4 regions of the Streptomyces sp. NPDC001530 genome follow, and region 1 is predicted to be linked to each of the others. Evidence: riboswitches for the same ligand, from Rfam matches in the RefSeq annotation. Region 1 holds a riboswitch; each other region holds the start of a gene.
What was found. Region 1 has a riboswitch for cobalamin ahead of ACFY0T_RS22130 (hypothetical protein). Riboswitches for the same ligand answer to the same signal wherever they lie in the genome.
Positions count from the first base shown of each region.

Region 1 (5,782 bases):
TCGTAGTGGCCGCTGCGGTACGTCGTGTCGATGCTGATGCCGATGACGTTCTCGGCGACCTGGAAGGTGTAGTACATCCGCTCGCCGTCCAGATGATTCTGCGTGTAGCCGTGTCCGACCGGGCCGGCCCCGGCATGGGCGGGGTCGAGATGCGCGGCCAGATAGTCGTGCGGGGTGCACAGCCGGCGTCGCTCGTCGGCCGTCACGGTCCGGGCCGAGGCGGCGTGCCTGCTCAGGATCGCCTTGAGCACCTCGCTCTTGGGGTCGTCGCCCGTGCGCATCGCGTTCGCGTAGGCGGCGGCGTCCGCGCCCGGGACCGACAGCAGCTTGCGGGAGCCGGCGGCGACGTCGTTCAGCGCGGGTGAGAGACAACCGCCGGGCAGCGCGTCGTGGTTGCCGACCGTGGAGTACCACGGGATGCCGAGCCCCGGGCTGGTCACCGGCCGGGTCGCGGCGTCGAGGAAGCCGGGGATCAGGGGCAGCCCGCGCCGCTTGTCCAGGTCGCGCAGGGCCGCGTCGTCCGGGTGCCAGTACAGGGGCAGCCCGGAGTTCTGGACCCCCTCGTACGCCGTTGGGTCACCGGTGTCGGGTGTGATCCGGCCGCCGCTCATCAGCGTGAGGAACCACTCCAGCTCGATCACGGAGTTGTTGTCGAAGTTGTCGCCCGTCGTCATCACGAACGCGGGCGGCAGACCGGTGTGCGGGCCCCCGCCGAGCGCGTTCACCTGCTCCACCAGCGCGACCGCGCCCGCCACGGTCAGCGCCTCCTGCGGACGCCACGCGGTGGCCGTGCGCGACCGCAGGAACTCCGTACGCAGCGGGTTCTGTACGTCGGTGAGGTGCAGGTCGGTGAACTGGACGAAGCAGGCCAGCGGGGTACGCCGGTCGTCGCGGCCGCTGCGAGGAGGGGCGAGTTCTCCCCGTACGGTCAGGGGCCAGCCGGGCCCCGAGACCAGTCGCCGGAAGGCGCCGGGGTGCGCGGCACCGCCGAGGCGGGCGGTCGTCTCCAGGGTGGTCGTCGCGTACGGTGCCGGCCGCCTGATGGTGCGGGCCGGCTGTCGGGCGACATCCCGTACGGCGGGGGACCGGCGCTGACGCGGCAGGAACGCCCCCGCCGTCCCGGATGCCCCGGCTGCCACGGCGGCGCCGGAGGTCAGCAGAAATCGACGGCGGTTGATGGTGGACGCTGGTTCGGTCCCGGCCATGGGGCAGCCCTCCGGTGCCTCCGAGTGACTCACTGAGCGGAACCACTCATTCAGGGCTCGGGGGCCCATGCGTGGCGCTGCCATGAACGCCGCGTGATGGCTTGCCGAAGCCAGTCGAACCCATGTACGTGGCCCCCTCTGTGAGGCCATGGACGCGGGTCAGGGAATCCGGTGCGAATCCGGAGCTGACGCGCAGCGGTGAGGGTGACGGGCGGGCATCGGCCACTGGACCCATGGAGTCCGGGAAGGCGCTTCGTCCGGGTGACCCCGAGTCCGAGACCTGCCGGCGGCTTCCATGGTCGTACGACGGCGGGGAAGCACCGTACGACCGGGCTCCGCGCTTGAGCCCTCGACGACTGGGGAACTCTCCGTGCCGTTCGCACCCCTGGCCCGCCATGCCGCCCTGCTCACCTCGGGCGCGCTGCTCCTGACCGGCTGCGGATCCGGCCCGTCCGCCGCGAGGTGCTCACCGAGGAGCTGATCGCGAAGGTGTACGGGGTATGGGCCGCCCTCACGCCTTCCGGGCCCGAAGACGGCCCGTACGTACGGTACTTGGGGACGGTGGGCTGAGCCTGCCGTAGGCAGATCCGCGCGGTCGCCGTGTCCTCCCCGGGTGCGGGTCCAGGGACCGATCCGCAGATCTTGAAACACGTACACATGTCCGGAATGGGCCCCACCTCCCTGCGCCCGGCCTCCGGCCCGCCTACGCTCACCTCGTGCTCCGTATCATCGACGCCCGAACGGGCGAGCCCACCGACGTCGCCCGCGCCCGCCGCAGCCTGGTCCGCGTCCACGCACGCGCGTCCGGGTTCGACACCACGAGCCTGCGGGTGCTCCTCGTCGCCGACCTCCTCGTACGGGCCCTGGAACTCGGCGGCACACCCGTCTGGGCGACCTTGAGTGCCGCGGCGGACCCGGCGGAACTCCGGGCGGGTGCCGCGGCGCTCGGAATCCGGCCGTTCGAGGACCACCGCGACGCCGCGACGGGCCCGGGCGAGGCGCAGACCATCGACGTACTCACCCAGGAGGCGGAGGGTGCGGCGACGGGCGGAGTGTGCGTCGCGGTCGCGCCGGTGGAACCCGCAAGCGGTCCCGTGGACGCCATCGTCCTGCGGCTGGCCCTGCTGGCGCACCGCAGGGACGAGCCGCTGCGGCTCGACGCGGGCACCCTGGGGGACGCCGACGACACACTCACGCGCTGGCGCGCCGCGGTCGCGGCCTGGGCGACCCAGCCGTCCCGGCCCGTCCCCGAGGACGTACGCCAACGGCTGCGCGCCGCCTGGGAGGACGACCTGGACGTACCTGGCGTCCTGCGCGTCCTGCGCTGGGTGGAGACCTCCGACGTGCCGGACGGCGCCCGCTTCGAGACGTACGCCTACGCGGACCGTCTCCTCGGGCTCGAACTCACCCGAGAGATCGGGGCGTCGCTGTGATGGCGCGCGCCGGAGCCGGCCCGCTGCGCAGACTGGTCGTCCTGAGGCACGCCAAGTCCGCCTGGCCCGACGGCGTGGCCGACCACGAGCGGCCCCTCGCGCCGCGCGGCCGCCGCGACGCCCCGGCGGCCGGGCGCGCGCTCGCCGGGGCCGACTGCCTGCCCGACCTGGCGCTGTGCTCCACCGCGGTACGCGCCCGGCAGACCTGGGAGCTGGCCGCGGCCCAGTGGGGCACCCCGCCGCCCGTACGGCTCGACCGGCGGCTGTACGGCGCGGACGTACCGGAGTTGCTGGAGGCGGTGCGCGAAGTCCCGGACCAGGTACGGACGTTGCTGCTGATCGGGCACAATCCGGGCCTGGAGGAGCTGGTCCTCGAACTGGCCGGGGACGGCCTGGACGACGCGCTGGAGGACGTACGGACGAAGTTCCCGACCTCGGCCGTCGCGATCCTCGCCTGGCACGGCACCAGCTGGCGGGAACTCGCCCCCGGCACGGCCCTGTTGACGGACATGATCGTGCCGAGGGGCAAGAAGTCCTGACCTACCGAGCCGAGCGGAAGGAAGCCCCGGCCCTCAGCCGACGTGGACCCGGGGCCTGCGCTCCGGGTCGGGCTCGGCGCGGCGGAGCACCTCGCGGGTGACCGGGGCGACCTCGCCGTCACCGAAGACGAGGAAGCGGACGAGGTGGCTCAGCGGGTTGCCCTCGGTCCAGTTGAAGTAGGCGTTCGGGACCTGGCCGGTGCGCTCGCGCAGCTGCATGAGCACGGCGGCGATGGTGTTGGGCACGGTCGCGCCCTGCACCCGCAGCCTGCGCACCCCGTGTTTCTCGTCGCCGTGCACCGCCAGGTCGGCCGTGAAGTCCGAGGAGTCGGTCACGAAGACCTCCAGGAACAGCACGGGACGGCCGTCGGGGATGTGGGTGCGCTCGCGCTGGCTGTACTCCTTGGCGCGGTACTCTCGGGTGCTGTGCTCCTGCGGCTCGTTGGCGATCAGCTGCAGGGGCCCGCTCGCCGCGGCTTCGTCGATGAACCGTGCCGCCGCCTCGTCGAACGTGACCTCGGCGGCGCGCAGTTCGAAGGCGCGGCGCACCCGCGACGCGAACGAGGTGCACAGGATGGCGACGATGAAGATCAATGCGATCTTGAGACCGTCGGGTCGCTCGATGACATTCGTGACCAGCGTGTACGCGAACACCGCGCTGATCGTGCCGAAGCCGATCGCGGCGCCCCGCCGGCCCCGCTGGTGCACGGCGACCGTCGAGGCGAAGGACGCGGAGAGCATCAGGACCAGCACACCGGTCGCGTACGCGCCGCTCTGGTCGTCGACGTTCGCGTTGAACCACAGCGTGATGAAGACCGCGGCCGCCATGAAGACCAGGACCAGCGGGCGCACGGCGCGGGTCCACTCCGGGGCCATGCCGTAGCGCGGCAGATAGCGCGGTACGAGGTTGAGCAGCCCGGCGAGCGCGGAGGCGCCCGCGAACCAGAGGATCGCGATGGTCGAGAGGTCGTAGACCGTGCCGAAGGCCTCGCCCAGGTGCTCGTGCGCGAGAAACGCGAGAGCGCGCCCGTTCGCCGAGCCGCCGCTCTTGAACTCGTCCTGGGGGATCAGGATCGTCGTCGCCAGGCTGGACAGCAGCAGGAAGCCGCTCATGATCACGGCGGCCGTGGTGAGCAGCTTGCGGGTGTCACGGATCCGGCCCGTCGGCTTCGCGTACGTGTCCGTCGGATCGCCCTTGACCTGCGGCATCACCGCCACACCCGTCTCGAAGCCGGACATGCCGAGCGCCAGCTTGGGGAAGACGAGGAGCGCCACACCGATCATCGCGAGCGGCGAGGAGTGCTCGGCCGTCATCGCGTCGGTCCAGTCGCCGATCTTGACCGGATGGCTCAGCACCTCCCAGGCGGAGACGGCCAGAACGACGACATTGAGGGTGAGATAGGTCGCCACGAGCGCCACGGCGATGCCGATGGCCTCCTTGAAGCCCTTCAGGAAGACCGCACCCAGGGCGGCGACCAGCAGGAGGGTGATCCAGACGTTCCCGCCGTGCATCCAGTGCGGAGCGAAAGGATTCTCCACCACGTGCGCGGAGGCGTCCGCAGCCGACAGGGTGATCGTGATCAGGAAGTCGGTGGCGGCGAAGCCGAGCAGTACGAGAACGAAGATCTTCCCCGCCCACCAGGGCAGCAGCCGCTCCAGCATCGCGATCGAGCCCTCGCCGTGCGGGCTCTCGTGCGCGACCCGGCGGTAGACCGGCAGCGCGCCGAGCAGGGTCAGCGCGATCAGCACGAGCGTCGCGAGAGGGGACAGCAGTCCTGCCGCGAGTGCGGCGATGCCCGGCTGATAGCCGAGCGTGGAGAAGTAGTCCACGCCGGTGAGGCACATGACCCGCCACCACTTGTGGCCCTGGTGTTCGGCGTCCGGGGTGGCGTGCGGACCCGGGTGACGGGCCGACCGCTCGTTCAGGCCCTCCAGGAGCCACGCCCGCCAGCGGGACGTGGATACGGAGGGCCCCGGTTCGTCGGGCTCCGCGGCGTCCTTACTCTCCACCTGGGTGCCGGTCATGCTGCGATCTCCCTGCGATCGGTAGGGCCCCACAGGGCCGGTCGTCTGATCCGGCCTGGGGCCTTTGGGCAACGAGGAGCGAGTATCCACCACACCCTCACCGGCACCCTCGCCGGGGCGACCGCTTGATCGTCACGCGCACCCTTCGCCGGGGGCGACCGCGCGATCGGCACACCCACCATCGCGCGGGGCGACCGCGTGACCGTCATCCGCATCGCCGTCTGCGCGACCGCGTGATCCGCCCGCCCACGCTCGCCGGGGCGGCTGCCCGACCCCTGCCGCACCCTCGCCCGGGCCACCGCATGGGGATCCGCCGTCCTCCACGCGCGCGTGGAGCACATAGGCTGACGTGATGCAGGACGAGTACCGCACAGTGGCCCGCGAGGGCGTGCACGAGACCGAGGTCAACCGCTCCCGCTTCCTGTGCGCCCTCGCCCCGGCCGCCACCGAGCAGGAGGCGCAGGACTTCATCGCCGGCGTCCGCAAGAAGCACGCGGACGCCACGCACAACTGCTACGCGTACGTCATCGGCGCCGACGCCGCCGTCCAGAAGGCGAGCGACGACGGCGAACCGGGCGGC
Region 1 is NZ_JBIAVS010000010.1:241,466-247,247, reverse strand. It holds gene ACFY0T_RS22135 (TIGR03767 family metallophosphoesterase) at 1-1,205, opposite strand, end outside; cobalamin riboswitch at 1,318-1,509, shown strand; gene ACFY0T_RS22130 (hypothetical protein) at 1,922-2,638, shown strand; gene ACFY0T_RS22125 (SixA phosphatase family protein) at 2,635-3,177, shown strand; gene ACFY0T_RS22120 (amino acid transporter) at 3,211-5,202, opposite strand; gene ACFY0T_RS22115 (YigZ family protein) at 5,555-5,782, shown strand, end outside.

Region 2 (5,782 bases), on a different contig from region 1:
CGGGGATCCAGGCGAAGTTCTGCACCGAGCCGTTCGAGTCGCGCAGCGCCTCGCGGGTACGGGCGTCCCAGACGCCCAGCTCCTTCAGCTCGTTCACCAGGTACGAGTTGACCTGGAGGAACTCGCCGGAGAGCGTCTCGCGCTTGAAGAGGTTCGACACCTGCGGCTCGATGCACTCGTACACGCCCGCGATGGAGGCGATGGTGGCGGTGGGCGCGATCGCGAGGAGGAGCGAGTTGCGCATGCCCACCGCGGCGATACGCTCCCGCAGGGCCGCCCAGCGCTCCGGCCAGGTCAGCTCGACGTCGAAGTGGTCGGGGTGCAGCACGCCCCGGGCCGTACGGGTCTTCTCCCAGGCCGGCAGCGGGCCGCCCCGCTCGGCGAGGTCGGCGGAGGCCTCGTACGCGGCGAGCATGATGCGCTCGGCGATACGGGTGGACAAGGCCTTGGCCTCGGCCGAGTCGAAGGGCAGGCGGAGCTTGAAGAAGACGTCCTGGAGGCCCATCGCGCCGAGGCCCACCGGGCGCCACTTGGCGTTCGAGCGGCCCGCCTGCTCGGTCGGGTAGAAGTTGATGTCGACGACGCGGTCGAGGAAGGTGACGGCCGTGCGGACCGTCTCGTCCAGCCGCTCCCAGTCGATGTCGTCGCCGATGACGAATGCGCCGAGGTTCACCGACCCCAGGTTGCAGACCGCCGTCTCCCCGTCGTCCGTGACCTCCAGGATCTCGGTGCACAGGTTCGAGGAGTGCACCACATGGCCCGGCTCGGCCGTCTGGTTGGCGGTGCGGTTGGCGGCGTCCTTGAACGTCATCCAGCCGTTGCCGGTCTGCGCGAGGGTGCGCATCATGCGGCCGTACAGGTCGCGGGCCGGGATGGTCTTCTTGGCGAGACGCGCCTCCTCCGCCTTGCGGTACGCGGCGTCGAACTCCTCGCCCCACAGGTCGACCAGCTCGGGTACGTCGGAGGGGGAGAAGAGGGACCAGACGCCGTCCGCGTTCACCCGGCGCATGAACTCGTCCGGGATCCAGTGCGCGAGGTTCAGGTTGTGCGTACGGCGGGCGTCCTCACCGGTGTTGTCGCGCAGCTCCAGGAACTCCTCGATGTCGGAGTGCCAGGTCTCCAGGTAGACGGCGGCCGCGCCCTTGCGCCGGCCGCCCTGGTTCACGGCCGCGACCGAGGCGTCGAGGGTCTTCAGGAACGGGACGATGCCGTTGGAGTGCCCGTTCGTGCCGCGGATCAGCGAGCCGCGCGAGCGGATACGGGAGTACGACAGGCCGATGCCGCCCGCGTGCTTCGACAGGCGCGCCACCTGGTGGTAGCGGTCGTAGAGGGAGTCCAGCTCGTCCAGTGGGGAGTCGAGGAGGTAGCAGGACGACATCTGCGGGTGCCGCGTACCGGAGTTGAAGAGCGTGGGGGAGGAGGGGAGGTAGTCGAGGCGGCTCATGAGCCGGTAGAGCGCGGCCACTTCGTCTACGGAACGGGTCGTGTCGTCCTCGGCGAGACCGGACGCCACCCGCAGCATGAAGTGCTGGGGGGTCTCGATGACCTTGCGGGTGATCGGGTGCCGGAGCAGATAGCGGCTGTGCAGGGTGCGCAGGCCGAAGTAGCCGAAGCGGTCGTCCGCGGCGACGTCGATGAGGTCGTTCAGGCGGGCCGTGTGCAGGCGTACGAACTCGGCCGTGCGGTCGGCGATGAGGCCCTCGCGGTGGCCGACGGCGATGGACTCGGAGAAGGACGTGACGCCCTGCGAGGCGGCCTCCGCCGCGATACTGATCGTCAGCAGCCGGGCGGCCAGCCGCGAGTACGCCGGGTCCTCGGAGATGAGGCCCGCTGCCGCCTCCGTGGCCAGCTCGCGCAGCTCCGTCTCGTCCGCGCGGGCGGACCGGCCGCGCAGCGCGGCGGCGGCGACCCGGCCGGGGTCGGCGTCGGGGAGGTCGGCGGTGAGGTCGGTCAGGGTCCGCAGCAGCGCGGTACCGGGACCGTCCGTCTCCACCGGGGCCTGCTGCACGGAAGCGGAAGCTGTCGCCGGATCGGCTGGCGCGATGGTCACGTGGGGCTCTCCCTCGCTCGGCACGGGGCCTTGAGGAGGGCAGCGGGGCGCGCGGACACCGGTTGCGGGTACGCGTGCGTCCACCGGCCCATTCCACGAGGCCCGGACGTCGTCGGCGCCCGGGCCGGGTGGCCGGGCGCGCTGTCGACAGGTCCTCGGACTGAAACGAGTACGTGCAGGCGGGTACGCGAACACGCACAAGTACACCGTTGCGGGACAGTTCCGGATTCGCACCGGATTCCCCTGCGGCGACAGCGAGCATGAGCATACATCTTGTGTCGGGTTGCGGGAGCGCCCCCACATGTTGTGTCGTGTGGGCGTTGGGGGTGCCTATGGAGTCTGCTTACGCAGTGTGTCGGAGCGTCAACTCGTAGGTGAGCAGCAGGATGTCGTCGATGTCCGGGATGGGGTTCCAGTCGCGGTCGGGGGTGCGGGTGAAGCCGAGGCGTTCGTAGATGCGGTGGGCTGCGTGCATGGTGCGCTGGGTGGAGAGGACGATGCGGACGCAGCCGTCCGTGGCGCGTGCGCGGTCCACGCAGGCGCGGACCAGGGCTTCGCCTGCGCCTCTGCCGCGGGCCTCGAGTGAGACCGCGAGCATGCGGATCTCGGCCTCGCCGGGGCGGGCTATGTCGGCCATGGAGCCGCCTTGCGGTACGAAGGTGACGCCGCCGAGTACGCGGTCCTGGGCCACCGCGACGAGTACGTCGGCCGAGGCGGCCCGCTTGGCCACGTCCCGCAGCTCTCCCAGGTACTCGTCGCTCTCGCCGAAGTCGAGCAGGCCGTCTCCGAGGTAGGCCTGTGCGGTGATCTCGCCGACGGTGTCGTACTCTGCGGGCTGCGCCCGCCTGATTGCGATGTCCATGCGGGGGAGTGTGCCTGACGGGCACGGCGACGGGCCGCCGGATATTTGTCCGGGGACCCCGTCTTGTGGCGTCCGCGCGTGCGGCCCGGTGGTGGGTCGGGGCCGTGCCGGAGCATCCGTCCTCGGTCTGGCGCGGAATCGGTCGGGTTGGAAGGGGCCCGGCGGTGACGCGCCATCCGCTGCGGGCGGACGTTCCGGCACGTCCCCTTACGCCGGTGAGCGGCCGCGGGTGCGTCCGTTCTTCAGCCCGTCCGGCGTTTGAGGACGAGGCCGTTCAAGCCGATACGGGGGTCTGGGGGCGGAGCCCCCAGATACGGGACGGGTAGGGGCGGAGGGGGCGAAAAACCCACCCGCCCCTACCCGGCGCCGGGTGCCTAGTGAGCCGCGCCGGCCGTGGCCGGCGGAAGCTCCACCTCGACCCCCGGGTCGCCCGCGTCGGCCGTGTAGTCCGCCGGGGACGTCTCGTCGACGCCGTCGGGGGCCTTGAACGCCCGGAGGGCGAAGGTGAGGACGACGGTCACCGCCAGGTTCAGCACGAACGCCGTCAGGCCGATGTAGCCGATCTCCCCGATCCCGGGGATCTCCTTCGCGCTGCCGCCGAAGTGCTTCTGCGTCGGGGAGGCGACCCCGTACGCGGCGAACGTGCCGTAGAGCATGCCGACGGCCCAGCCCGCGAGGAGCGCCCAGCGGTGGAACCAGCGGGTGAACAGGCCGCCGACCAGGGCCGGGAAGGTCTGGAGGATCCAGATGCCGCCGAGGAGCTGGAAGTTGATCGCGACTGTTTTGTCCATGGTGAGGACGAAGACCAGCGCGCCCACCTTCACCAGGAGCGAGACCAGCTTGGAGACCTTGGTCTCCTGCTGCGGGGTCGCGTCGGGCTTGATGAAGTCCTTGTAGATGTTGCGCGTGAAGAGGTTCGCCGCCGCGATGGACATGATGGCGGCGGGGACGAGTGCTCCGATGCCGATGGCCGCGAAGGCCACGCCCGCGAACCAGTCCGGGAACATGGTCTCGAAGAGCTGCGGGATCGCGAGTTGGCCGTTCGTGACCTTCACGCCGGCCGCGATCGCCATGAAGCCGAGCAGGGCGAGCAGGCCCAGCATCAGGGAGTACAGGGGAAGGATCGTGGTGTTGCGGCGGATGACGTCGCGGCTGCGGCTCGACAGCGTCGCCGTGATCGAGTGCGGGTACATGAAGAGTGCCAGCGCTGAGCCGAGTGCCAGGGTGGCGTACGTCCACTGGCCTGCTTCGGCGGGGACGATTCCGCCGGCGCCTGCTGCCGTGTACTTGTCGCTCGCCGCCTTGAAGATCTCGTCGAAACCGCCCAGCTTGATCGGGATGTAGATGATGGCCACCGCGATCACGATGTAGATCAGGGTGTCCTTCACGAACGCGATCAGGGCCGGGGCGCGCAGGCCCGAGGAGTAGGTGTACGCGGCCAGTACGCCGAAGGCGATGAGGAGGGGGAGGTCCTTCACGAACCAGTTCGTGTTCTCGCCGCCGCCTACGCCCATGACGTCCAACACGGCCTGGATGCCGACCAGTTGGAGTGCGATGTACGGCATGGTCGCCAGGATGCCGGTGACGGCCACGGCGAGGGACAGGCCCTTCGAGCCGAAGCGGCCGCGTACGAAGTCCGACGTCGTCACGTATCCGTGCTTGTGGGAGACCGACCACAGGCGGGGCAGGAAGGTGAAGATCAGCGGGTAGACCAGGATCGTGTACGGCACGGCGAAGAAGCCGGCCGCGCCCGCCGCGTAGATGGCGGCCGGTACGGCGACGAAGGTGTACGCCGTGTAGAGGTCGCCGCCGAGCAGGAACCAGGTGATCCAGGTGCCGAACGACCGCCCGCCCAGGCCCCATTCGTCGAGGCTGTGCTCGTCGTCGGCCCTGCGCCAGCGCGCGGCCAGGAAGCCCATGACCGTGACGGCCAGGAAGAAGAAGATGAAGACGGCGAGTGCTACGCCGTTCACGCCGTCCTTCATGCCTCGACACCGCCCTTCGCGGTAGCGCGGGCGCGCTGGTCACGCTGCCACAGCTTGTACGCGATCATCGTGAGCGCCGTGGAGATGAGCACCCAGAGCATCTGGTACCAGTAGAAGAACGGGATGCCTATGAAGGCAGGGTCCGTCTTCGCGTACGAGCCGACCCACAGCATCGCCACGAACGGGGCGAGCAGACAGAGGGCGATCACGACACGGACCGGCGTCACCGCCGGTGGCTTCACTTCGGGCACATCTGACATACGGCGGTTCCGTCCCCTCACTGATCACCTGTGTAACGCGCAGGCAATCTAGGCGACGGTTCCCTGAAAGCGGAACCCCCCGTCCGCCTTTCGGTCCTCAAGAGCAACTCAACAGCAACGGAAGCCCTGTCGGGGGTCCGCCTCCTGACGGTCCGTGCGCGCCCGCTCGAACTCACGGCGGGAGGGTATTGGTGCGTCCGGATGGTCTTTCCGTATATGTGCGACATAGCGGTCATATGCGGATTCATCCGTCAGCTCCCGTACGTACCAGCGAATGCTCCTTCCCGCGCGGCTAACCGCTCGCTTCAGCGCCGATCGCATCTGGCTCCTCCGCCTTCTCCTCCTTGGTCGGGATCAGCCCGGCCGGGGCGACGATCTTCGATTCCACGTACGGCGCCTCGCTGAGAGTGGAGAGGGCCGGGCGGCGTATGTGCCGGACGCACACCCGGGCCGCGTCCGCGATCACTACGACGATGAGGACGGCCAGGACCGCTGAAAGGACGCCGTCCACCGTGGAGTTGGTGACCACCGTGTGCATGTCGTCCATGGTTTTGGCCGGTGGCAGGACCTTTCCGGCGTCTATGCCGTCCTGGTAGACGCTGCGCTGCTTGAAGAAGCCCACGCG
Region 2 is NZ_JBIAVS010000025.1:63,762-69,543, reverse strand. It holds gene ACFY0T_RS40205 (ribonucleoside-diphosphate reductase subunit alpha) at 1-2,050, opposite strand, end outside; cobalamin riboswitch at 2,156-2,328, opposite strand; gene ACFY0T_RS40200 (GNAT family N-acetyltransferase) at 2,394-2,912, opposite strand; gene mctP (monocarboxylate uptake permease MctP) at 3,287-4,897, opposite strand; gene ACFY0T_RS40190 (DUF3311 domain-containing protein) at 4,894-5,157, opposite strand; gene ACFY0T_RS40185 (YbdD/YjiX family protein) at 5,266-5,478, opposite strand; gene ACFY0T_RS40180 (carbon starvation CstA family protein) at 5,450-5,782, opposite strand, start outside.
Region 2: it holds a riboswitch for cobalamin, as region 1 does, so the genes downstream of both, ACFY0T_RS40205 (ribonucleoside-diphosphate reductase subunit alpha) here and ACFY0T_RS22130 (hypothetical protein) in region 1, are expected to answer to the same signal.

Region 3 (5,782 bases), on a different contig from region 1:
CAAATGCGTTCCGAACGGTCCCCATGGATTTGTCGATAAGCCCAGCTCACAGCTGTGTACGCGATAACGATTCCGAGTCGGATCGGTTATCCGATGGGATGACTGGGGAACGTGGTGCGCCGGATCTTTAGGATGCCGGGCATAGCTCTCGGGGCTTCTGATTCTGCTGGCGGGACCGTCCCCCCATGTCAACGGGTCCTGCGCGAAGGGGAATTCTGTGTTTTCTTCGTTCTCTGCGTTGTCCGCGCGCAGGCGAGGGGCCACCCGCCTCGCCGCCGCGACGTTGGTGTCAGGGCTCGTCGCCGCGGGGGCGATCGCCGCCGCCGGTACGGCCGTCGCCGACGAGACCCCGCAGAGCCTGGGTGGTGCGACCGCCACCATAGGTGACCTGAAGACGTACGGGTCCGCGGTCATCCATGACAACGGCGAGGACTCGTGGGTGTCCGCGGGGTTGTTCGAGATGTCCGTCGACAACGGCGGCACGCTGCAGACCTACTGCATCGACATCCACAACCCGACGCAGCGGGACGCCAAGTACCAGGAGACCCCCTGGAGCGGCACGTCGCTCAGCGGCAACAAGGACGCGGGCAAGATCCGCTGGATCCTGCAGAACTCCTACCCGCAGGTGAACGACCTCGCGGCGCTCGCCAAGAAAGCCGGCGTCGGCAGCCTCACCGAGCAGGACGCGGCAGCCGGCACTCAGGTGGCCATCTGGCGGTACTCGGACGGCGCCGACGTGGACGCGGTGGACCCGCAGGCGGAGAAGCTCGCGGACTATCTGCAGAAGAGCGCGCGGAACCTGGCGGAGCCCAAGGCCTCGCTGACCCTCGACCCGGCCGCGGTCTCCGGTCACGCCGGCGAGAAGCTCGGCCCGGTCACGGTGCACACGAACGCGGACAGCGTGACAGTGACGCCGCCCTCGGACGCCACCGCCGGCGGGGTGAAGATCGTCGACAAGAACGGCAAGGCGATCACCTCCGCGGTCGATGGCGGCCGGCTCTACTTCGACGTGCCGAAGGACACGGCGGACGGTTCGGCCTCGCTGACCGTGCAGGCGTCCACCACCGTGCCGGTCGGCCGCGCCTTCACCTCGGAGACCCGCAGCCAGACGCAGATCCTCGCGGGTTCCAGCGAGTCGACGGTGTCCGCGACGGCGACCGCGAACTGGGCGGAGGAGGGCGCGATACCGGCCCTGTCCGCGGAGAAGAACTGCGCCGAGGGCGGCGTGGACATCACGGCGGCCAACGAGGGCGACGAGGCGTTCACCTTCGAGCTGATGGGGATCCAGCACACCATCGAGGCGGGCAAGTCCCAGACGGTGACCATCCCGCTGCAAGAGGACCAGGCGTACGACTTCACGATCAACGGTCCGAACGGCTTCACGAAGCGCTTCAAGGGCGTGCTCGACTGCAAGACCCAGGGCGGCGCGAAGGACATCACCACCCAGACGGTCAGTGAGCCGAGCCCGGCGACGGTGGGCGGCACCTCCACCGGAGGCACCGACCTCGCCGAGACCGGCGGCTCCAGCGCGACCCCGATCATCGCGGGCATCGCCATCGCCCTCGTGGTGATCGGCGGCGCGGCGGTGCTCTTCGTCCGCAAGAAGAAGGCGTCGGCGCAGGACTGAACAACACGGCACCTTGGCAACTCAACAGTGAGTGACCGCAGCACGGTGACTCCGTGAGCCCGCGGCCCCGGCCCGCCCCCAGGCGTCCGGGGCCGCACCCTTTCCGTGCCCTTCACGCCTTCCGGGTCCCATCCGACCCGTCAGCCAGGGACGGCTCAGCCCGCGTCGGACACGCAGTGTTCGAGAAGTTCGGCGGTCGGGCCGTCGGTCACCCGGTAGCGCACGACCCGCCCGTCCTTGTCGCCCTCGACCACCCCGGCGGTGCGGAGCAGCCGCAGAGCCTGGGACACGGCGGGGTCGTTCATGCCGGTCGCGATGGCGAGGTCGGAGACGGCGAGGGGACCGGCCCGGTGCAGGGCCAGGAGAAGGGCGAGGCGACGCGGGTCGGCGAGGAGGGAGAAGCGGTCGGCCCAGGTGCGTACGTGCCCGGGCTCACCGATGGCGGCAACGGCGTCGCAGACCCGGTGGCCGTCGATGGTCCGGCGGTCGGGGCGCTCGGCGGGGACGAGGTGCATGGGGGTCATCTTCGCAGGCGGCCGCCGGACACTCCGGAGCACCGTCGCACCGGCGGCGTATGTGATCTTCCATACCTGCGCAGCTGTGCAGCTTTGCAGGGGACCCCCGCCACCCATACGGTGAGCGGGCCGTGGTGCTCGGGAAGACCGGTGACGGCCCCTCAGGGGCCCAGACCGGAGCGGCCCTCGCCACTGTGATCGGGGAGTTCCCGTCCCGTGCCGCCGTCGGGTGGCGCCACTGGCCGCTAGGCCGGGAAGGCAGGGGCGGGCACGTCGACCCTTCCCCCAAGCTCTCGGCTTCGCTCGAGCAGGGGGGACCCCCATGCCAGGAGACCGGCCACGGCATCTCACGAACTGATCCACGAGGTGCTGGAGCGTGACCGCATGAGCCTGCCCACGCAGTCGTCCCCACCCGCCACCGGGTTCCGCTGGCGGCGCGAGGACACCGTCCGAACCGCCGTACTCCTGGCCGTGATCGCCGCGCTGCATGTCATCGCGTTCGGCATCCTGTTCCTGCTCGTCGTGCCGGAGCACTACGAGGTCGGATCCAAGGCCTTCGGCATCGGCCTGGGCGTGACCGCCTACACCCTGGGCATGCGGCACGCCTTCGACGCGGACCACATCGCCGCGATCGACAACACCACGCGCAAACTGATGGCCGACGGCAAGCGGCCGGTGTCGGTGGGCTTCTGGTTCGCGCTCGGCCACTCCAGCGTGGTGGTCGTGCTCGCCGCGCTCATCGCCGGCGGCACCCAGCTGGCCGGGCGGATCATGAACGAGGACTCCCGTACGCACCAGGTACTCGGAGTCATGGGCACGACGGTCTCCGGGTCCTTCCTCTACCTCATCGCCGCCCTCAACCTCGTCGCGCTGATCGGCATCCTGCGGGTCTTCCGGGCGATGCGCGCGGGTACGTACGACGAGGCGGAGCTCGAACAGCACCTGGATTCCCGGGGGTTCATGAACCGCATCCTCGGCCGCTTCACGAAGTCCATCACGCGACCCGGGCAGATGTTCCCGCTGGGCTTCCTCTTCGGGCTCGGCTTCGACACCGCCACCGAGGTCACGCTGATGGTGATGGCGGGCAGCGGCGCGGCGGCCGGGCTGCCCTGGTACGCGATCCTGTGCCTGCCGCTGCTGTTCGCGGCGGGGATGAGCCTGTTCGACACGCTGGACGGCACGTTCATGAACTTCGCCTACCAGTGGGCTTTCTCCAACCCCGTGCGCAAGGTCTTCTACAACCTCACCATCACCGGTCTGTCCATCGCGGTGGCCTTCTTCATCGGCACGATCGAGCTGGTGGACGTCCTGCACGAGAAGCTCGATTTGCGCGACGACGTGACCGGCTGGATCGCGGGGCTCGATCTGGACAACGTCGGGTACATCATCGTCGGCCTGTTCGTGGTCGTCTGGGCCGCGGCCATCGCGTACTGGCGGCTGGCCAAGGTCGAGCAGCGGTGGGCTGCCGCCTCGCCGACGGAAGTGGAGACCGGCGGGGCGGCAGCCGAACAGCGGCTAGGAGCGGGCGCCGCGGCCGCGCGCGAGGGCGAATCCGGCCGCGACCAGGCCGAGGACGCCCACGACCAGGCCCGCGATGCCCAGACCACGAGCGGTTGAGTCACTGCTCTTGTCGCTCGCGGCCGAGTTCTTGGCAGCCGACCCCGAGCCCGACGACGAGGCCGCGGGGGAGGACTTCCCGGAAGAGTCGTCGGAAGAGTCCTCCCCCGCGGCCTTGGCGGTCAGCGTGAGCACCGGCGCCGGGTTCTCCGGCTCCTCGCCGCCCTTCGGCGTCTCCTCGATCCAGCGGACGACATTGCCGTCCGAGTAGGTCTGCAGCGTCTTGAAGCTCAGCTGATCGGTGTCGTCCGGCAGTTGACCGAACGCGACATTGAAGTCCTGGTACTCGCCGTGGCGGATCCGGCCGCCGGTCCAGGTGATCTCGGAGACGGCGTCGGTGATCGTGCCGTCGTCCGTCTTGACGGGCGTCTTGAGCTTGGTGGTCGTCACCTTCGCGGTCCAGCCGTCCTGCGGAGTGACCAGGACACCCAGGACCGGGTGGTCGGTGGGCAGGAAGACCTGCACCTTCGTGGTGCTGGCGGTGTCCTCCTCATTGGGGACACGGAAGGTCAGGACGCCGTCCGTGGCGCCCTTGGCGTAGCTCTCGGGGTGGACCGTCACATGCGCGAACGCCGCGCCCGCGGCGGCCAGGACTCCGGCCGTGGTGAGGGCGGTTACAAGGCCGGCTCGGCGCAGGGTGGTGCGTATCGGGGACATCAGGGGAACTCCGTACTGGTGTTGATGCGGTCAGGGCGTGTACGCGAGCCCTGCCGGCGGTCCCCGACGGGAGACGGCGTGCCGCAGCAGCACCTGCCGCAGCGGCCGCGGCTCACCGGCGTTCCGGCATACGACGTCCCAGCGCGCCCGTGCGTGCGACGGTCCCGTCCGCACCCGCCACCACGCCGCGAGCCCCGGCACGAGCGCCACGGCCCAGCGCAGCAGGGACCACAGCGCGGCCTCGCCACGCCGCAGCCACCAGGTGGCGAGCAGCGCGGCGGCCACATGCGCGGCCGTGGCGTGGGGCGTCATGGCGTGTGCGTGCGGGTGCATCATGTGCGCCCCGTGCATGGTCATCGCCATGCGCGGCCGGGCAGCCTCGAACCCTAGGTGGAGTCCGGCCTGCGCGGCCAGCATTCCGCCGCCGATCCCCAGTAGGGACCGCTCCCGGCCGCCCAGCAGACAGCCGACCGCGAAGACGACCAGGAACCCGGCGCCGTCCGCCGAGAGCGGCGGTGCCTCCCCCGTCGCCAGCGCGTGTCCCCCGGCGGCCAGCAGCACACACAGCACGGCGAACACCGCCGCGCGCAAGCTCCGTACCGCCAGGGACGCACTCATGGAGCCCAGATACTGCCACGGGGAGCGAGCGGCCGTCGCGGCTTCCCCAGGAGCCGCCTCCTCCCGTGCGGCCGGGGTGCCCTGTCGGGGCTCGGGCAGGGGCCGGCTGAGCCGGGGAGGGACCTGACATGCAGCTTCGCTGTGCCGTGCTGGACGACTTTCAGGGCGTCGCGACCGAGATCGCGGACTGGTCGCCGTTCGCGGACGAGGTAGAGGTCATCGGCTTCCGCACCCGCCCCCAAGCACTCAACTCCGGTCGAGCAGGGGGACCCCCGTCACGGACAACGACGCACTGGCCGCCGCGCTCGCGGACTTCGACATCGTCGTCACCCTGCACGAGCGGGTTCCCTTCCCGGCGTCGCTCCTGGCCCGGCTGCCCCGGCCGAAGCTGCTGATCGCCTCCGGAATGCGCAACACCGTGATCGACTACGCGGCCGCCGAGCCGCACGACGTGACCGTGTGCGGCAGCCCGAGCTTTACGACCGACGGCGAGTAGCCCCGAGCGATGCCGCCGGCAATGCGATCGGTGATGAGCAGGGGAACAGGCCATCAACCAGGCGGCCAGGTCCCTGCACGTGACCGGCAGCGGCCGACGTGCACGGGACGTCCCCGCGCGGGGCTGCCCTCATCCGGCGACGAACACGACGCGGTACATCTTGGGCCACCACTTGCCGGTGAGAAGGAACTCGTCCGTACCGGGCACGGCGGCGATACCGTTCAGAACGTCTGCATGCCTCTGCTCCTCCGC
Region 3 is NZ_JBIAVS010000007.1:70,779-76,560, forward strand. It holds gene ACFY0T_RS15410 (Cys-Gln thioester bond-forming surface protein) at 218-1,627, shown strand; gene ACFY0T_RS15415 (winged helix-turn-helix domain-containing protein) at 1,783-2,142, opposite strand; cobalamin riboswitch at 2,258-2,499, shown strand; gene ACFY0T_RS15420 (HoxN/HupN/NixA family nickel/cobalt transporter) at 2,527-3,759, shown strand; gene ACFY0T_RS15425 (YcnI family protein) at 3,658-4,416, opposite strand; gene ACFY0T_RS15430 (hypothetical protein) at 4,447-5,034, opposite strand; partial or broken gene ACFY0T_RS15435 (hypothetical protein) at 5,163-5,518, shown strand; gene ACFY0T_RS15440 (glutaminyl-peptide cyclotransferase) at 5,660-5,782, opposite strand, start outside.
Region 3: it holds a riboswitch for cobalamin, as region 1 does, so the genes downstream of both, ACFY0T_RS15420 (HoxN/HupN/NixA family nickel/cobalt transporter) here and ACFY0T_RS22130 (hypothetical protein) in region 1, are expected to answer to the same signal.

Region 4 (5,782 bases), on a different contig from region 1:
TGCTCGTGCAGGCGTCCGGCGAGGCGGCGGAAGGCGTCGTCCTTGCTGCGGACGTACTGGTAGACCGCTGACCGGGACACGCCCATGGCGGAGGCGATGTCGTCCATCGTCGTGCGCCGTACGCCGTACCGGGTCAGGCAGTCGTAGGCGGCGTCGAGGACCTCGTCGAGCCGGTCGGTGGCCATGAGGGTCAGCCCAGCTTCTTCAGCAGCTCGACCGCGAGCGGGCCGGAGGAGGAGGGGTTCTGGCCGGTGACCAGGTTGCGGTCGACGACCACCTTGGGGGCCCACGGCTCGCCCTCCTGGAAGTCGACGCCCGCTTCGACCAGCCGGTCCTGGAGCAGCCACTTTGCCTTGTCGGCGAGGCCCGCCTGGGTCTCCTCGGCGTTGGTGAAGGCGGAGACCCGGTAGCCCGCGAAGGCGTTGCCGCCGTCCGCGCGGGTGGCGGCGAGCAGCGCGGCGGGAGCGTGGCACACCACACCGAGCGGCTTGCCCGAGTCGAGCGCGAGGGTGAGGAGGCGGCCGGAGTCGGCGTTGACCGCGAGGTCCTCCATCGGGCCGTGGCCGCCGGGGTAGAAGACCGCCGCGTAGTCGTCCAGGTCCACCTCCTCCAGCTTGATCGGCTGCTGGAGCTCGGCGATCGACGCGAGGGCGTTCGCGATCCGGTCGGCGCCCTCCTGGCCGCCGTTCACCTCGGGCGCCAGGCTTCCCTTGTCCGCCGTCGGTACGACGCCGCCCGGCGTGGCGACGACGACCTCGTGGCCCGCGGCCTTGAACGCCTCGTACGGGGCGACGGCCTCCTCGGCCCAGAAGCCGGTCGGGTGCCGGGTGCCGTCGGCGAGCGTCCAGTAGTCGACGCCGGTCATCACGAAAAGGATCTTCGACATGGTACGTGTCTCCGAGAGTGCGGGCCCTGACGGACCGGGGGGGGTTTGGCCATACGGCGTCGTACGTCGTCGTACGTCGTCCTACGCCCTGACGCTCTGCGCTCAGATCGTCAGGGCGGCGATGTCCTCGACGGTATGCGGGTCCGCCATAGGTGACCAATAGGGAAGCCTTTTGCAGGCATAGGGCATCCAATGACCCCTCCGGGAATACGGCACGGGACCAAGGAGCGGTACCGAGGCGCGGAACTATCGCGCCACGGCGGCGCGCTGCTCCAGGATGCGCAGGGCCCGCTCGGCCCAACGGATGTTCTGCTGCTCGAAGGCGCGTCCCCCCATCAGCGTGAGATACGGGCCGACGCGCTCGGCCCCGGCCAGGTACTCGTCCTCGGTGCGCCCGTCGAGGAGCCGGGCGCGGATCCGGTCGTAGTGGGCGAGTTTGCCGCGAGCCCACTCCAGCCGTTCGGTGATCGCCGCCCGTACGGCCTCGTCGTTGCCCTCGTCGAGGGCATAGACCTTGACCATCAGCTCGTCCCGGATGGCCGTGGGCTTCGACGGCTCGGCCGTGAACGCGCGCAGTGCGCCACGGCCCGCCTCGGTCAGCGAGAACACCCGTTTGTTCGGCCGGCGCTCCTGCTGGACGAGCCGGGCCTCGATGAGCCCCTCGGACTCCATGCGGTCGAGCTCCCGGTACAGCTGCTGCGGGGTCGCCATCCAGAAGTTGGCCACCGACGCGTCGAACCCCTTGGCCAGGTCGTACCCCGACGCCTCACCCTCCAGAAGCGCGGCCAGGACCGCGTTGCGCAATGCCATGGCCCAAGGCTAGACGTCGCACACCCCCGCGACTAATCTGATCCGCACCTATTCAATTAGTTGAGTATGAAGGGCAGGCGTGATGCATTCCTTCCGCAAGGCCGTGGAGGCAGGAGACCTCGCCGCGATCGAGGAGATGCTGGCCGACGACGTCGTGTTCACCAGCCCCGTCGTCTTCAAGCCCTACCCGGGCAAGGCGATCACGGCGGCCATCCTGCGCGGCGTCTCGCGTGTCTTCAGCGACTTCCGGTACGTACGCGAAATCGCCGGTGCCGACGGCCGCGACCACGCGCTGGTCTTCCAGGCGAAGGTGGGCGACAAGGAGATCACCGGCTGCGACTTCCTGCACTTCGACGAGGACGGCAGGATCGACGACCTCATGGTCATGGTCCGCCCGCTGTCGGCGGCCCAGGCACTCTCCGCGGCGATGGGCGCGCAGTTCGAGCAGATCTCGCGGGAGGCGGCGGAAGCGTGATGGCCGTCGCCCGCACCGGGTGGCCGGGGTGTGAGGTTCGGGGTTTGACACGATTCCCCCCGGTTACCCGCGCGTTGTGACATCAACAACTTCCCAGCAGGAGCTCTTCCGGTTCCTGGAGGACCGCTTCGTCTGCGCCCAGGCCTGTACCGAATGCGCCCGGGCGTGCGCGCTGCGCGCGAGCCTCATGGATCCCGACGGGCCGAAGGAACAGCATCTCGTACGCCGCAAGGGCGTCTTGTGCGCGGAAGTGTGCGACGCGACCTGCCTCGTACTGTCCGAGCAGCTTCATCTGGACGAGAACGGCATCCGCGCACAGGTGGAGTGGTGCCGCGCCATCTGTCTGGAGTGCGCGCAGGTCTTCGACGGGTACGCGGGCGCGGAGGACGGAGCGAAGGCGTGCCGTGCCTGCGCGCAGGCGTGCACGGATTTCCTCGCCACCCTGGGCTCGGGTTCGTAGCCACCTCGGCCCAGGGCGGGACGCGGGTCAGGCCGGCTCGCCGAGCGGGCGTCCGGCGCGCACGTTCCAGCGACCTGCGCGGCCGCTGAACTCGGTGGCGGTCAGGGGCGGCACGTCGACGCGCCAGAAGGCCGCCTCCGGTGCGCCCAACACCCGTACCACCAGGGCCCGTACGACCTCGGGCTCCACCACCGCGACCGTCCGGCCCGAGAGGTGCGAGGCGGTGTCCAGCCACCCCGCCACGCGGTCGCAGAACGCCCGCACCGACTCCCCCTCGTGCGGCGCGGACCCGGGATCGGCCAGCCATCGAGCCACCGCCTCCGGCTCCTTCGCGCTCACCTCCGCCAGGGTCGCCCCGCGCCAGTGACCCACGTCCAGACCGGCCAACTCCGCCACGTCCAGGGCGCTTTCGAGGCCGAGCGCGCCCGCGGTCTCGCGGCATCGCACGGTGGGGGAGACCCACAGCCGTTCCGCGACCGGCACCGCACCCGCTGCCGCGCGCGCGAGCCGCACCCCCGCGGCATCCACCGGACATCCGTCGTCGAAGCGGGCCTCGCGCAGCGCCTCGCTGATCGCCGCTGAGATGAAGATCACTCGGCTCGTCATCCATCCACTTTCGTGAGTTCTCGTCTGCGAAAAACCTTGTGCGGTACGGGAACCGGTGGCGTCCCCGGGGCAAGGGGCGCACGGTGTGGCGCTCCGTGCGCCCTTGGCCGGATCCCGGCTTCGCGGTACGGTCGCGTCGAAATCGACGACGGTTCGGCGGAAGTCCGGTGGAAATCCGGCACGGTCGCGCCACTGTAAACCCAGCACGAGCCACTCCCGCCAGGGGCGGCGAAGGCTGGGCAAGTCAGACCCGCGGCCGTCGTCCTGTGCACCACCGAGATGGGACGCGAGTTCCCCAGGAGGTTCTGCCCCATGGCGCAGTCCGTCGCTCAGCCGACCGCCACCCCCACCGCCGTTCCGGCCAAGCTGCCGATCGGCGCGATCGCCCCCTGGGCGGTCTTCTTCGGCATCCTGATGCTGGTCCTGCTCTACTTCGTCGGCGCCGAACAGGGCGCCACCTCCCTCGTGTCCGGCGAGAACGTCCACGAGTGGGTCCACGACGCCCGCCACCTGCTCGGCTTCCCGTGCCACTGACTGGCGACGAGGAAACGTACGAGCTCATGAACTCAGCAACTGTCAGAAACCTTCTGGTGCGTGGCATGCTCGCGGGTCTCGCCGCGGGCCTGCTCGCCCTGGTCGCCGCCTACTTCCTGGGGGAGCCGCGGGTCGACTCGGCGATCTCCTACGAAGAGGCGCACTCCCACGAGCACGGCATGGAAGCCGTCTCCCGCACGATGCAGTCCACCGGCGGTCTGGCCACCGGTGTGCTCGTCTACGGGGTCGCGTTCGGCGGTATCGCCGCCCTCGCGTACTGCTTCGCGCTCGGCAGGATCGGCCGCTTCGGACCGCGGGCGAGCGCGCTGCTGCTGTCGGCCGCGGGCCTGCTCGCGGTCTACGTCGTGCCGTTCCTGAAGTATCCGGCCAACCCGCCGTCCGTCGGCGACCCCGACACCATCGGCAAGCGCACCACCCTGTACTTCCTGATGATGGTCCTCAGCGTGCTGCTGGCCGTCGCGACCGTGATCCTGGGCAAGCGCCTCGCGCCGCGCCTGGGCAACTGGAACGCCACGATCGCGGCGGGCGCGTTCTTCGGCCTCGCGATCGGCCTCGCGTACGCGTTCCTGCCGGCGGTGAACGAGGTCCCGAAGGACTTCTCCGCCACCCTGCTCTGGCAGTTCCGCCTCGCGGCCCTCGCCATCCAGCTGACCCTGTGGACCGCCTTCGGGCTCGTCTTCGGGTTCCTGGCGGAGCGGGTGCTGGCTCCGCGGCCGGCCACCGGGCGGAAGAAGGAGGTCGCCGCCGAGGCGACTCCCGTCGCCCACTGAGCGGATGAAGAGGGGCGGTCCCGGTCGGCCGGGACCGCCCCTCTCGCATGTCGTCGGCATTCCCAATTACTGAAACACGTTCTACGGTGTGCGCCGTCAGGTCGGCCTTGGGAGCCAGGAGGCGCCGTGCATCTCGAATACACGCCGGAGCAGCAGCGGTTGCGCACCGAACTGCGTGGCTACTTCGCCCAGTTGGTGCCGGACAAGGCCTACGCCCTCCCCCATGGCCCTCAAGGCATGGGAGGTGCCCCCATCGCAGACCCGGCCGCGCAGAAGCGCTTCTACCGCGACACCATCCGCCGCCTCGGCACCGACGGCTGGCTCGGCGTGGGCTGGCCCAAGGAGTACGGCGGGCGCGGGCTGAGCCCCGTGGAGCAGTTCATCTTCTTCGACGAGGCGGCCCAAGCGGGGGTCCCGCTCCCGCTGATGGCCCTGAACACCGTCGGCCCGACGATCATGCAGTTCGGCACGGAGGAGCAGAAGGCGTACTTCCTGCCGAAGATCCTCTCCGGCGAGATCGACTTCGCGATCGGCTACAGCGAGCCCGACGCCGGCACGGACCTGGCCGCGCTCAAGACGAAAGCCGTACGGGAGGGCGACGAGGCCACCGGCCACTACACGGTCAACGGGCAGAAGATCTGGACGACCAACGGCGACACCGCCGACTGGGTGTGGCTCGCCGTCCGCACCGACCCGGACGCCCCGCCGCACAAGGGCATCACCATGCTCCTGGTGCCGACCTCCGACCCCGGCTACTCCTGCACGATCATCAACACCCTCGCCTCGCACGACACCACCGCGAGCTACTACGAGAACATCCGCGTCCCCGTCTCGCGCCGGGTCGGCGAGGAGAACAAGGGCTGGCGGCTGATCACCAACCAGCTCAACCACGAACGCGTCACGCTCGCCGCCCACGGCACCATGGCGATCCGCGCCCTGCACGACGTCCAGCGCTGGGCCATGGAGACCAAGCTCGCCGACGGCCGCCGCGTCATCGACCTCCCCTGGGTGCGCCGCCGCCTGGCCCAGACCCACACCAGGCTCGACGCCATGAAACTGCTCAACTGGCAGATGGTGAACGCCGTCCAGGAAGGCACCCTCACCCCGCAGGACGCCTCCGCCGTCAAGGTGTACGGCTCCGAGGCGCGGCGCGAGGCGTACGCCTGGCTGATGGAGATCGTCGGCGCCCCGGGCGTCCTCAAGGAGGGCTCCGCGGGCGC
Region 4 is NZ_JBIAVS010000014.1:229,386-235,167, reverse strand. It holds gene ACFY0T_RS28915 (TetR/AcrR family transcriptional regulator) at 1-185, opposite strand, end outside; gene ACFY0T_RS28910 (type 1 glutamine amidotransferase domain-containing protein) at 191-886, opposite strand; gene ACFY0T_RS28905 (PadR family transcriptional regulator) at 1,133-1,696, opposite strand; gene ACFY0T_RS28900 (nuclear transport factor 2 family protein) at 1,779-2,171, shown strand; gene ACFY0T_RS28895 (ferredoxin) at 2,248-2,631, shown strand; gene ACFY0T_RS28890 (histidine phosphatase family protein) at 2,659-3,237, opposite strand; cobalamin riboswitch at 3,352-3,510, shown strand; gene ACFY0T_RS28885 (CbtB-domain containing protein) at 3,550-3,771, shown strand; gene ACFY0T_RS28880 (CbtA family protein) at 3,798-4,562, shown strand; gene ACFY0T_RS28875 (acyl-CoA dehydrogenase family protein) at 4,689-5,782, shown strand, end outside.
Region 4: it holds a riboswitch for cobalamin, as region 1 does, so the genes downstream of both, ACFY0T_RS28885 (CbtB-domain containing protein) here and ACFY0T_RS22130 (hypothetical protein) in region 1, are expected to answer to the same signal.